Regions from separate parts of the Sporomusa sp. 246TCP1 genome, predicted to be linked through region 3. Evidence: riboswitches for the same ligand, from Rfam matches in the RefSeq annotation. Region 3 holds a riboswitch; each other region holds the start of a gene.
What was found. Region 3 has a riboswitch for molybdenum cofactor ahead of AC1ECB_RS06000 (sigma-54-dependent Fis family transcriptional regulator). Riboswitches for the same ligand answer to the same signal wherever they lie in the genome.
Positions count from the first base shown of each region.

Region 1 (4,447 bases), 1.5 Mb from region 3:
AACGCTTACTAATACTGGTACAATATTTTTGCCAATGCTGGTTAATGAATATTCAACTCTCAGAGGGAGTTCATTATATACTTCACGATGTATTAGTTTATCCCGCTCAAGCTCTCGCAGTTGGTGGGTCAGGATTGGCTGCGAAATATTAGGCAGTTGTTTTTGCAGGACACCGAATCGTTTTATTCCTTCGCTTAATCGCCATAATATCACTAGCTTCCATTTACCGCCGAGCAATCGTTGGACAAGGGCAATTTGAGTAGAAGTTACGGGGCATAATCGTTGAGGTTTTGTCATAATTGTTTACACTCCTTTTCTAATGGATACTTTTTCAATATAACTACCATTTATCATTGATTTTGAAATAATTGCGTGAGATATATTTCATAATTAGCGCAAAAATTTTTATTCATCTTGATGTATAACAATTAAAGCATGACACGCAGGACATGTTACCTCACAGCAATGTTTCTCACAACAACGTTGTCTGGTGCAATGCGGTAATGTCCACTTGTGGCCGCAGGTTTGGCAGGTAAAATAGCGTAGGTCAGTTTGGCATTTGTGAGCAATTCGAAAAGTGCCGCCGTCAACACGCAATGCCTGGCCCCGCCATAATGCAGCTGCTATTTTTTGGTGCGCCGCATTAACAATACGATTAAAGGTAGAGCGGGATACTTCCATGCGTTCAGCAGCAGCTAATTGATCAAGTAGTTCAATATCTGCTAAGCGAATGGCTTCCATTTCTTCAATTTTTAAGGTAATTTCATCTTGTTTGCAACAGGGAATTCCTGCAGGCTTGTAAAGGGTAACAGGTGGTAATTGTTCAATGCGACGTTCTTTATGTGGACGAATCATAATATCCTTTCAAATTAGAACTATAAATGTTGGACAAGGAAAACTTGAATAGAAGTTACGGGGCATAATCGTAACGAAGTTTTGTCGTCATTGTTTACACTCCTTTTTTAATAGGTATTTTTATATTACTAGCTTACATAAAAATACCTAATTGCAATTAAATACATTTAAGTATATTATTTAATAAAAACAAACAAATGTAAATACACATAAGCAAAAACTTTGTATATTTTTATTAGTTTTTGTTATATTTAATGTTGCTAAAATATAATGTAAAATGCTGTTTACCAAAAATGGTATGGTTTTATAAAAAAGCTTAGCAATAACTACTTGTTATATCTAAATTTTACAGAATGGAAAGGGGGTGAGAAAATGAGTCAAACAGTCTTAAAAATTGAAGGCATGTCATGCGGTATGTGTAAAGGCAAGGTAGAAAAAGCACTTAAAGATCTGTCTGGAGTTACAGGTGTAACTGTTGATTTAGGAAACAAGGAAGCGGTTATAACTGGTTCCGCAGATCGTGCTGAGTATGTAAAGACGGTAGAGGGACTTGGATTTAAAGTTGTCGGTTAAGATCTACGTATAGTTTTTTGGTTTAAGCCAAACCGGCGTTCGTTTGAACGCCCGGCTTGACTTAGATCAGATTTCATGATTGTAGTTAGGGTAATTAAGCAATAGCAAAAAATGATGACAATCCCAAAGTAAGATTAAATATATTGAATATAAAATTCCGAGCTAAATTGCCTAAACTGAAAAGAATGGCAACTAGCCAATGGGTATAGCGGGAAACTACTTTACCTCCCATTTGGAAAGGAATGTAATTTTAGAGATAAGTGCAAGAACATCTATTGTATGGTTATGTGTATATTGCATTATTTAATTCTGAAATTGCCACGCCATTCCTTATGGCTTATGGCAATTTCTTTATGTATTAGACCAAAACGTTGGAATGACGGTCAGTGTTTATCAAAGCAGGCCAATGGGAGGACTGGAATAAATGGATTTTCGCGCAAAATTAGCTGCGATGGCTGTGAAATATAATATCAAACTTAGTGATAAGCAATTGGAGGAGTTGACTTGTTACTATGAAATTTTGCAGGCCAGAGGTTACATTCAAAACGCAGACACAACTATCGGGATTATTATTGATTGTCTTGCGTGTTATGATCCGGCGGTCTTCCCTGTTGGCTGCCGGATTGTCGATGTGGGAACGGGAACGGGGTTTCCTGGTCTGTTGCTAAAAATATTGCGGCCTGATGTCGAGATCTGCTTGCTTGATTGGTCGAACAAGCGGTTGCCGCTTTTGCGGGAGGTGGTTGACCGGCTGGGATTGCTGGGCGTTACGGTGGTTCATGCCTGGGCCGAGGATGCCGGTCAATGCCGGGAACACCGGGAACAATACCAGGTCGCACTCTCACGTGGCATCCCCTCTTCGCTTACTGTTCTGCTGGAGTTATGTTTGCCCTTGGTTTGTCCCGGCGGTTATTATATTGCCTTCAAAAGTGAAAATTATCAGGAGCAAGTCGCGGCAGCCGCCGCGCGTATCGTCATGTTAGGTGGAGAATTAGCCAAGACCAAATCTGTGCAGCTTACCAATCAGGATAACAGCCAGGCGCTTGTTTATATAAAAAAGGTGAGATCAACACCGGCCGAATATCCCCGGTCTTGTCTGTGCAATTATGTTGAAACGGTCGAGGAGCAACAAGAACTTGTCCGGCGCTTACGAAATTTGGCCGAATGCCTGCCTGACCGGAGTAGTAAGTATACATATTCATTATAAGAACAAGAATATCGGGCTAACATGTGCGCAAAAGGGCACATGTTGGTCCGGCTATTGTCTTATTTAGCGATAGGAGGAATGAACCAATGGATTTTAATGCGGCATTGGCTACTATGGCCGAAGAATACAACATTAAGCTTAGTGATAAACAGTTAGAAAAATTGACTTGTTACTATGAAATGCTGAGGGACAGAGATTATATCCGAAACGCCGAAATAACGGTAGGTACAATGATTGATTGTCTTTCCTGTTATGATGTTACGATGTTTCCGGTTGGTTGCCGGGTTATTGATGTGGCTGCCGGACCTGGATTTCCCGGCATACCGCTAAAAATATTGCGGCCGGATAGTAAGCTTTGTTTGCTTGATGCCTCAGATTATCGGCTGGAATTTTGGCGGGAAGTTGTCGATCAACTGAAGTTATCTGACGTTACACTGGTTCATGCTCCGGTTGAGGAAGCCATACTTATGCCAGAGCATCGTGAACAATATCAGGTTGCCGTATCGCGTGGCCTTTCCTTTTCGCTCAGCAAATTGGTTGAGTTATGTCTGCAATTGGTCAAGCCGGACGGTCATTATATTCAGTTTGAGGTCGAGCGCCGCAAAGAAGTGCCGGATGCAGCCGCAAAAGTTGCCGCCGGGGGCGGACAATTAGTTAAAACTGTGACGCAAGAACTTGAAAAACGTACATTTGTCTATGTAAAAAAGGGATAAAGCCGGTGTAAATATTCAGATAATTTTTGTAGCTCCGGATGGCGATAGTTCATTTTGGAAGCCACTGCGTTCGAAAATCATAATTACAGCGAAATGATATAAAGAAAAGTTTTACTACCATAAACTAAAGGGAGATGGCAACAAATGTCATTATTGGAAACGGCCCAAGTGCGGCTTGCTAAGATTGCAGCGGAAAACGGCTGGAGCGAACAAGAAAAAGTTTTAATTGTTTCGGCGCGGGACCTTACCCCGGAAGAAGCGATCGGTAAACCTGACCGTGATGATTATCCTTTACTTAACGGGAAAGAAGTTATGCTGGAATCGCGTCTGGGCGAGGGAATCGGCCAGGCGTTTACCGATCAGCCGGGACGCTGGGAAGGGACGCTGGGTAATGTACTAAATCTGAAACTGGATACGAATTTTCGCCGGGCGATTTTTGTAGCGACATTAAATGCCCTAATGCGCAGCTTAAACCAGGTGGAAGCGACAATTCATTGCAAAGATGCAGAACCTGCGCAATGTGCCCAAAAACTGCCGGAATATATTCGCGAAAAATATGGCAACCCCAAAATCGCTTTTATCGGTTTTCAGCCGGCCATGATCCAGTCTTTGAACGAGGCCGGATTTGAACTACGGGCAAGTGATCTTAATCCGGACAATATCGGCCAAATTCGATGCGGCACGCGAATCTACGATGCGGCCTTGAATGCGGAGCATGCCCGCTGGGCAGATATCGTGCTCAGCACCGGCAGTGTGCTGGTTAACGACACGTATCATGAACTTCAGCAAGGAAAACCGGTGATTTATTTCGGTGTAACTGTAGCCGGGTTGGCCGCGATGTTCAATTTGCCGCGGATTTGTTTTTGCGGACACTGATAATCTTACAGATTAATTATTATGGTGGAGCTGTAAATGTATCCAATTACTTTTTAATTGCATCACCTGGACAAGGTTATAAATTAATAACGAAAAAATTGCGGCTGAAAAATTAACAGAGGGAGAATGAAATATATGACTTTAAGTGCGGAATTGACTACGATGTCGGCAAAAAATAACATAATACTCAGCGGCAAACAATTGGAAGACTTAAATTGTTACT
Region 1 covers NZ_CM170492.1:5,678,876-5,683,322, forward strand. Annotated here, with positions in the region: gene AC1ECB_RS26865 (winged helix-turn-helix transcriptional regulator) at 1-297, opposite strand, end outside; gene AC1ECB_RS26870 (DUF134 domain-containing protein) at 406-855, opposite strand; gene AC1ECB_RS26875 (heavy-metal-associated domain-containing protein) at 1,228-1,428, shown strand; molybdenum cofactor riboswitch at 1,572-1,687, shown strand; gene AC1ECB_RS26880 (16S rRNA (guanine(527)-N(7))-methyltransferase RsmG) at 1,853-2,635, shown strand; gene AC1ECB_RS26885 (16S rRNA (guanine(527)-N(7))-methyltransferase RsmG) at 2,722-3,348, shown strand; gene AC1ECB_RS26890 (Rossmann-like domain-containing protein) at 3,493-4,224, shown strand; gene AC1ECB_RS26895 (16S rRNA (guanine(527)-N(7))-methyltransferase RsmG) at 4,360-4,447, shown strand, end outside.
Region 1: linked by a shared signal. The riboswitch ahead of AC1ECB_RS26880 (16S rRNA (guanine(527)-N(7))-methyltransferase RsmG) and the one ahead of AC1ECB_RS06000 (sigma-54-dependent Fis family transcriptional regulator) in region 3 are both predicted to bind molybdenum cofactor.

Region 2 (4,447 bases), 1.3 Mb from region 3:
GCACCCCATATCGTAAATTTTTCTTTGCCGGGGGTAAAAAATGAAACGGTCGTATATTATCTTGACAGTAAGGGTATTTATATTTCCAGCGGGGCAGCATGTAAGTCAAATCATACCCGAGGCCCTTCAGTGTTGGAATCACTTGGATTAAGCCGCGCTTTGGCTGACAGTGCACTACGGATCAGCTTTTCGCCTATGAATAGAAAAAGCGATATTGATGTACTCATTGAAGCCCTTGTCGAGTACTGCAGCATACCCGGTTCGGAGAGTCATATCATTAAATAATGCGAAAAGGTCACTCTCCTGCGCCTTCGTTAGCTTCATTTTCCACAACTGTCCAAAAACTATATTTCCCTCTGTCAGCTGGTGTTCAAAACTAACATTCCACTGACCATCCAACAGATGGTCAGTGCTGCAGTTCATTTCTATTCAGTAGAGATATGAACTGCAGCATGTTGAAGTATAAATGAATTTCAGTAAAGTTTCATATAGTGAATGTAAGAACCAAAAAGAGAGCTACCTAATTTGCTAGCTCTCTTTTTGGTTTATTCGTAGAAAACTTTTGCATTTTTGTTAGTTTATGCTAAAGATAGTTGGTACCAATATATCCCAGAAAAGTAACTTTACGTCCATGCTAACAACTCCCACCGACAATAGCTAACACAGCCATTATTTCAAAGTAGTAAATGACATAGATAATTGGTTTAATTAATCGAAATGCGGAGATATATTGAGATATATCATAATATTATTTAAATTTAGTTGAATATGATAGAATTTAGATATTTTTATTGATTTTTGCCAAATAATATGTTATTTTATTTATAGGAAGAGCTTCCAAAATTTAAAAATGAGGAGTGTTGTTTACAATGAAAATCAGCGGAAGAAACAAATTAGAAGCTACTATTAAAGAGGTTGTTAAAGGAACTGTTATGGCTAAAATCGTTATGGATTATAAAGGTACCGAACTGGTAGCCGCCATTACGATAGATTCTGTTGAAGACTTGAACCTCGTTCCTGGAGATAAAGTTACGGCTTTGGTAAAAGCTACTGAAATGATGGTGCTTAAGTAAGGATAGGGGCGAGACAAGCCGCCTCTGTCTTTAAAAATATGAGATGCAAGATGTTAGAACCCCCCCATTACTTGCTGGGCAAGTAATGGGGGGGTTCCATATATAACTAGTAACAAGAAGTGTTTTAAACCCGGCTAAGCATTGACCAGCAAAATAACCTCGACTTCGCTTCCGCTCGGCAACGGAGGACTATTTTCCGGAATTACAATAAGCGAGTTGGCAACCATCGCCGATTTCAGCATACCATTACTCTGCAGGCGTAAAGGTTCGGCTAAAATACCATTATCTTTTTGCCAGCACTGCGACCAAACAAAACGTTTTGCCCCTGTACTTTTATTAAACGGAGAGGCTAATACCGCTCTTACCCGTGGCCGCCACCATGTCTTATGACCGCACATCTTCATCAATATTGGCCTAACTAACTGTTCGAATGAAATAGCCGCTGCTGCCGGATTCCCAGATAATCCAAGATAAAGCTTGCCATTTTTTATACCAGCCAGCATCGACATTCCCGGTTTAATGCTTACTCTGTCAAACAATAAGGTAATTCCGAGTCTATCATACACTTCGCCAATTAGATCGTGATCACCTACCGAGGCTCCGCCTGTCGTAATTACAACATCACAGGTAGACGCATTCTCTAGCATTAGAGCTATTTCATCTACATTATCTAACACATTGCCCAGAAGGATAGTTTTTGCCCCGGCATCCGCAACTTGAGCACTAAGCATGTAACTATTGGAATTACGGATTTTTCCAGGAGTCAACTGATAATTTACAGGGATAATTTCACTGCCGGTAGCAATAATCGCGACCAGCGGCTTACGAAAAACACATACCTGCGCTTTTCCCAATACCGCCAGCATGCCGATTACTCCTGCATTTATTGCCGTACCGGCAGATATTACCTCTTCATCGGCTGAAATCTCTTCACCCTGGAAACAAATGTTTTTTTCTGCCCCATGACCATCCAAAACAATGATCTTATCACCATCTGCAATTGTGTCTTCAATACGTACAACTCCAGTAGCTCCAGGAGGCAGAGGGGCTCCAGTCATAATCCGGCAAGCCATTCCCGATGTAATAGTATGATGTGGAATATCCCCCGCGGGGACATAATCTACTTGACGTAAAATTACCGGTTTGCCAGGTACAGCCCCCTCAACATCTTTGGCTACGATCGCATAACCGTCCAAAGGAGACCTGTCAAATGGCGGAAAATCCATATTAGATACTATGGTTTCAGCTAATACCCTCCGCCAGCTTTCGCTTAACTCTATTATCTCTGTTGGCATAATTTGAACTAGATTTAACAACTTTTCCTGAGCCACTTCTAACTTTTCGGTCATTTTCCACCCTCCAGTAGTATAGTTATATTATACATTAGCTAGTTACATACAAAAAGGAAGCCCGTGTTAACGGACTTCCTTTGCGTAATGGCTGGTGTGAGAATTCCTTCTCACGCCCTGTTTACTATCGCCGATCTGGCGATAGTAACTCGGAACTCTTGATAGGATATATTCTCTTCGTAGCAACTAAATTCCTGCAAAAAGTATTATTCGGCAGGTATAATTATATTCAAGAGATGGGACAATTAAAAATAATTTATAAAATGTAAAAATTTCCTTAAAAAATTTTTTTTTTGCAGGAATCTTAAAGTATAGAAGCAAATATATATTATTAAGAGTTCCGAGTTACTATTTCCAGCCAGGAGATAGTAAACAGGGTGCAAAAAGGAATTTTTGTGCCTGCCATTATGCAAAGGAAGTCCGTATTACGGGCTTCCTTTTTGCTGTTTATGTGTTTATTTCTTATTCTGGTGAATACCCTTTGAAGAAATAGTAAAGAAAAGAGGTTCTAAAAAAGATTTACTAAAATATTTCACTAAAATATTTTTAGCACCTCTTTTTTTATAAAATCATAATTATTAAGGAGGGTTTTTATGAGTAAATTTATCCGTGTCGACATGGCAACGAAAAATGTTGCTACCAGCGAGGTTCCTGAAAAGTACGTCGGCATAGCAGGCCGGGCGCTTACTTCCAACTTCGTCGCCGACGAAGTGAAACCAACTTGTCATCCACTGGGGAAATACAACAAATTAATTTTTGCACCCGGCTACCTTACCGGTACCAACGCTGCTAATTCCGGTCGGCTTTCCTGTGGCGCTAAGAGCCCGTTAACCGGTGGTATCAAAGAAAGTAACACCGGCGGTACTTTTGGTCAAAAAATGGCCAAAATGGGCATTAAGGCACTTGTATTTGATGGAATTCCGGAAGAAGATAAGTATTTCATCGTCAAAGTTACTATGAACGATGTGACCATTGAAGACGCTCCCGCTGAGATCATTGGCATGGGTAACTACGAAGCCATTAAAGTTCTGCAGGCAAAATACGGCGCTAAAGCCGGTGTGGCTATCATTGGTCCAGCCGGTGAAATGAAGCTTATGGCAGCCAACATTTCCTTTGCTGATCCTGAAAGCAATATCCGCAGCGCTGGTCGCGGCGGCCTGGGCGCTGTCATGGGTTCCAAGAAGATAAAAGCCGTTGTTATTGATGATACTGGCGCTCCTGGTGTTCCCATTGTTAATCGCGAGGATTTCAAGAGTGCTGCCAAGCGATTTGCCAAAGCCCTTACAACTCACCCGGTCACCAGTCAGGGTATAACCAAATACGGTACCAATATTCTGGTCAACATTCTGAACGAAGCCGGCGGTCTGCCTACTGAAAACTTCCGCCGTGGCCGGAACGAATGGGCCAATGACATCGGTGGCGAAACTATGACTGCAACCATGGAAGCCCGCGGCGGTAAGCCTAGCCACGGCTGCCATCCCGGTTGCATCATGCGTTGCTCTCAGCACTATGTTGACAAACAAGGCAAATATATTACCAGCGGGTTTGAGTATGAAACTATTTGGGCTCTTGGCGCCAACGCCAAGATTAATGATCTTGACCTCATTGCCTATGCCGACCGTGAATGCGATGATGTTGGTGTAGATTCCATTGATATCACTGTTGCCATTGGTGTTTATATGGAAGGCGGTGTCATTCCCTGGGGCGATGGCAAGGCTGCCCTGGATTTGATTAAAGAAATTCGCAAAGGCACTCCCCAAGGCCGGATCCTCGGCTGTGGTGCAGCAACCGTAGGACGCGTCTATGGCGTTTCCAGGGTTCCTATCGTCAAAGGCCAGGCAATTCCTGCGTACGACCCGCGTGCGGTTAAGGGTGTAGGCTTGACCTACGCTACCACTCCGATGGGCGCTGACCACACTTCCGGTTATGCGGTTGCTACCAATATTCTCAAGATCGGCGGCGATGTCGACCCACTGAAAAAAGAGGGTAATATCGAACTGTCCCGCAACCTGCAAATTGCCACTG
Region 2 covers NZ_CM170492.1:2,477,530-2,481,976, reverse strand. Annotated here, with positions in the region: gene AC1ECB_RS11905 (cysteine desulfurase family protein) at 1-285, shown strand, start outside; gene AC1ECB_RS11900 (TOBE domain-containing protein) at 870-1,073, shown strand; gene AC1ECB_RS11895 (molybdopterin molybdotransferase MoeA) at 1,208-2,422, opposite strand; molybdenum cofactor riboswitch at 2,749-2,856, shown strand; gene AC1ECB_RS11890 (aldehyde ferredoxin oxidoreductase family protein) at 3,016-4,447, shown strand, end outside.
Region 2: linked by a shared signal. The riboswitch ahead of AC1ECB_RS11890 (aldehyde ferredoxin oxidoreductase family protein) and the one ahead of AC1ECB_RS06000 (sigma-54-dependent Fis family transcriptional regulator) in region 3 are both predicted to bind molybdenum cofactor.

Region 3 (4,447 bases):
CGAAACTCCCATGCTGCGCGCTGTCAGACTAACATTTCCTCGATGGTTGAAAAGCAATTCCAGTATTTCCTGTCTTTCATGCTCTTCAAGCATGAAGCGTCGCCCCTGTCGCCCCTCTCTCCCGCAAAAAGATTCTGCAGCATGATAATTTGAAGAAACCACATTTTCGCTATCTGTATTTGCTGGTTGCCAATTACAAATTTCTTTCGGTAAATTCCCGAGATTTACCACCTGCCCTTCTGTCAGACTAACAATTCGCTCCACCACATTCTGGAGTTCACGCACATTTCCTGGCCAGTCGTATCGTACAATTCGGTCAATAACCTCCGGACTAACCAAAAAGTTCCGGTCATGCTTATCCTGCTTTTCTAAAAAATAGTTAAACAATGCTACGATATCATCGGAACGTTCCCGCAGCGGCGGTATTGTGATCGATATAACATCTAACCGATAATATAGATCTTTGCGAAAGGTCCCCTTTTCTACTTCTTTCAATAAACTTTTATTGGTAGCACAAATCACCCTGACATCAACAGGGATTACCTTATCACAGCCAATTCGATTTACTTTTCTCTCCTGCAATACACGCAGCAACGCTACTTGCTGTTCCAACGGCATATCGCCAATTTCATCCAAAAACAGCGTTCCGCCGCAGGCGAGCTCGAATTTACCTGGCTTCCCCCCACGCTTAGCCCCAGTAAAGGCACCCTCCGCATAGCCAAATAGTTCACTGCCAATAAGTTCCCTGGGTATAGCCCCGCAGTTTACAGCTATGAAGGGTCCGGTGTTACGTTCACTTCGATTGTGGATAGCCTGAGCAAATATTTCTTTTCCTGTACCGCTTTCGCCTTGAAGCAATACGCTGGATAGTGAGTTTGCGGCAAGTGAGGCTATCCGGACAGCTTCCAGAATAGCTTTACTTTCGCCAATAATGTCGCTAAACTGTAAAGTCCCATAGTTTCCGCTAAACCGGTTCACCAAATTTTGAATTTGTTTAATGGGCCGTAGAATAATAACACCGCCTGTCACTGCTCCCTGTTCATCGGTAACAGGCTCCCCTGATGCCCAAAAATGACTAATCTCACCGTTGATGTCAAGCATGATTTCAGTGTCTGCGCAGGATTCTTTACACATTAGCATTCTTCTAACAAAGGAATTTTTAGCTCCTAAGATGCTTTCTACCTGAATTCCACGCGTATCCTCAATGTCATTTATGCCAATGCCAAGTATATTTTTGGCAACAGGGTTCAGTTCGCTAATAACACCATTATTGTCAACCATAATTACGCCATCAGACATAGTATTGAAAATACTTGTCAACCGATTATTAATTACACTTAGTTCTTTATTTTTTTTTCTAATACCTAGCTGAGCCATAATTGCTTCCGCTGCAGCCATCACCATCCCCAGTGTATGTAAATGAGCAGCCTCTGATTTGCCTGAAACATCAAGAATTCCTATAACTGTCCCTTTCTCGTCAATGATCGGGGCTGCCGAACAGGTCAAACAGTGATGTTTGCGGCAGTAATGCTCAGATCCTGAAACCTGAATTGATTGCCCTGTAATCAATGCTGTACCAATAGCGTTAGTACCAGCTTCGGCTTCACTCCAATTCGCACCTTGAAAAAAACTCGCCGTCATTGGGTTTGTCAAGGTATCCTTATCGCCAAAAATTTCCATAATATAACCACGTGTATCGGTTAGTGCCACAACAAAACCAGAGCCTGCGACAATCTGGTACAAGTTTTCCATAAAGGGTTTGGCAATAATAATAAGATCCCGGTTTTTTCGCAACATAACCTGAAGACTGGCAATTTCCAATTGGCGATGAATGCTATCATCATTGGGATTAACCTTGGCTTGACGGCACCTTATCCATGAATCCCAAATTTCTGGTCTGATAGAATAATTATAATTCTTGTCAGTACTTTTTAGCGTGGCTGTAAAATTTAGCCATCCGTCCCAGGTACTATCAATAGAGTTTTCGGCATACACAGCCATAAGTCACCCTCCTGTCTAAATTTTAACGTAACATCAGGTCCTGCAAATAAAGAAAATACGGCTTGTGCCAATCTTTTTACTAAGCAGCAGCCGCTGTTGTCCTCGTTCCGGTTTTAAAAAAGTTATGCTTATAGGGAAAATAAAAAGACAGAGCACGCAAAAAAAGGAGAGCGCTCTGCCTCAAATAGTAGCACTTACTCCTTTCCGCAACGGGAGGCTTACCGGTTTCCTGGTAAACCCAACGATCTGGTTGTCGTAGTTTCCATTAGACTACCAGATTCGGAGTTAATGAATATTCTGTTATTCATCAATATTATTCGTTACTAGCGATTAAAATCCTGCCTCATCGATGAAATATTCTCCAACGAGTTACATTTATCTGTCTAATGCGATATTTGAAAATTATAACCAGTGTGCATAGTGCCATTTCCCTTTGCTGCACTTTGCTTTTTTATTTATAATATAAATAGTACAGCTTGTTCTAGGTACTTTCATAATTATAAGGAGTTGAGCGGATGAAAGTCGTATCAGTATACGAAGCGGAAGGTATGGTAATGTGCCATGACATTACAGAGATTGTTCCCGGAAAGTCAAAAGGCCGGGCATTTAAAAAAGGTCATGTAGTAAAGAGCGAGGACATACCTAAACTACTAAATTTAGGGAAAGAGCACTTATATGTCTGGGAAATAAATGAGAATGCTTTGCATGAAAATGCTGCAGCAATTAGAATCGCCGAAGCCGTTGCCGGCCAAGGCATTACCTTGACAGAGCCAGTGGAAGGCAAGGTTGAACTTAGAGCGAAAATGGCGGGTCTGTTAAAAATTAATACCAGTGCATTAGAAAAAATAAACGACATTGATGAAATAGTGTTGGCTACCATTCATTCAAATCAGATGGTCGGTGCCGGAGACGTTATTGCCGGCAGCCGGGTTGTTCCTCTGGTAATTAATACTGACAAAATACGCAATGTGGAAAAAATAGGTGAGGCGTTTTTCCCAATCGTGGAGATCAAACCGTTAAGATCGCTAAAGGTAGGAGTCGTTACCACCGGCAGCGAGGTTTATCATGGACGCATACAAGATCAGTTTGGCCCTGTTATACAGAGAAAAATAACGGAATTAGGCAGTCAAATTTTACGGCAGATCTTTTCTGATGATAATGTTGCGATGATTTCTGAGTCCATCCTAACGTTAATCAAAGAAGGGGCCGAAATGATTATAACCACCGGCGGGATGTCGGTTGACCCGGATGATGTAACCCCTGCGGGAATTAAAGAGGCCGGCGGCTGTGTCATTGCTTACGGAGCACCAGTACTTCCGGGGTCAATGTTTATGCTTGCCTGTATCGGCGATATTCCGGTATTAGGTTTACCCGGTTGCGTGATGTATCACAAAACAACAATATTTGATTTGCTTGTTCCTCGTATTTTAGCAGGAGAGGAAATTACCCGGAAAGACATTACTCGCTTGGCCCATGGGGGATACTGTTTCAATTGTGATTTGTGCCAATACCCTCATTGCACTTTTGGTAAAGGCAGTTAGGTGATGAATGTCAATTTTTACTCTTTGCAACTACGTACCATCGTCCATCTGCTTTAGCGAAGGTTACCGGTATCTGGGATTTTGGTGCTGATGTTATGCTTCAAATGCCGCCTGGAACACTTTAGGCGCGACTTCACCGGAATGAGCGAACTAACCAAACTTACAACGAAGTTAACCCAGGATTAAAATATTATCCTCGTTATAACCTTTTAAAACACTAGCAACCCTTTGGTTAACATTAATTGATAACCAAAGGGTTTGCTAGTGTTTCAGTTCCGGACTGTATAAGAAACTGTAATTTTGAATTTCAGTTATTCATTTTTCCACCTTGTGTATTCTCAGCAACGTTTCCGCCAATTCCTCCGGTGCTACGAAAAATGGAGAATGGCCCGTATTTAATTCACACACTAGTGTATTGGGAAATCCGGCAAGCATTTGTTTTTGCAAATCAGGAGGTATTGCATTATCTTTAAGAGTTTTAATATACACTTTGGGAACACTCCCCCACTTTTGAGGGGTTATATTAAGGGGTTTAACAAAGACCTTGGGAATGTTAGCACCTGTTACATGTACCTGCTCACTCAGCGCCTCTGCCGACTCAGCTGAAAGGTGATTTAAGGCAAATTTTATATCCTGTTCTACACAATCATTATAAAAGAGAGATTTTGCATATTCTGGCTTTAGCGTCATACTCTTTCCATCTGCAGATGGTATAAACGCCCGCATATATTCAGCAGCCAAGTCAGCAGGCAACACAGAACTTATCGATTGTCCATTTTGTAATAAAAATGCTGCAAGGTATACTAATTTTTTTATCTTGTGCGGTCGATATTCAGCAGCCTCGGAAATAATACAGCCTGCCATACTATGTCCGACCAAGATAACCTTTCCCGGCTGTTCATCAA
Region 3 covers NZ_CM170492.1:1,199,647-1,204,093, reverse strand. Annotated here, with positions in the region: gene AC1ECB_RS06000 (sigma-54-dependent Fis family transcriptional regulator) at 1-2,001, opposite strand, end outside; molybdenum cofactor riboswitch at 2,184-2,298, opposite strand; gene AC1ECB_RS05995 (molybdopterin-binding protein) at 2,517-3,542, shown strand; gene AC1ECB_RS05990 (alpha/beta fold hydrolase) at 3,858-4,447, opposite strand, start outside.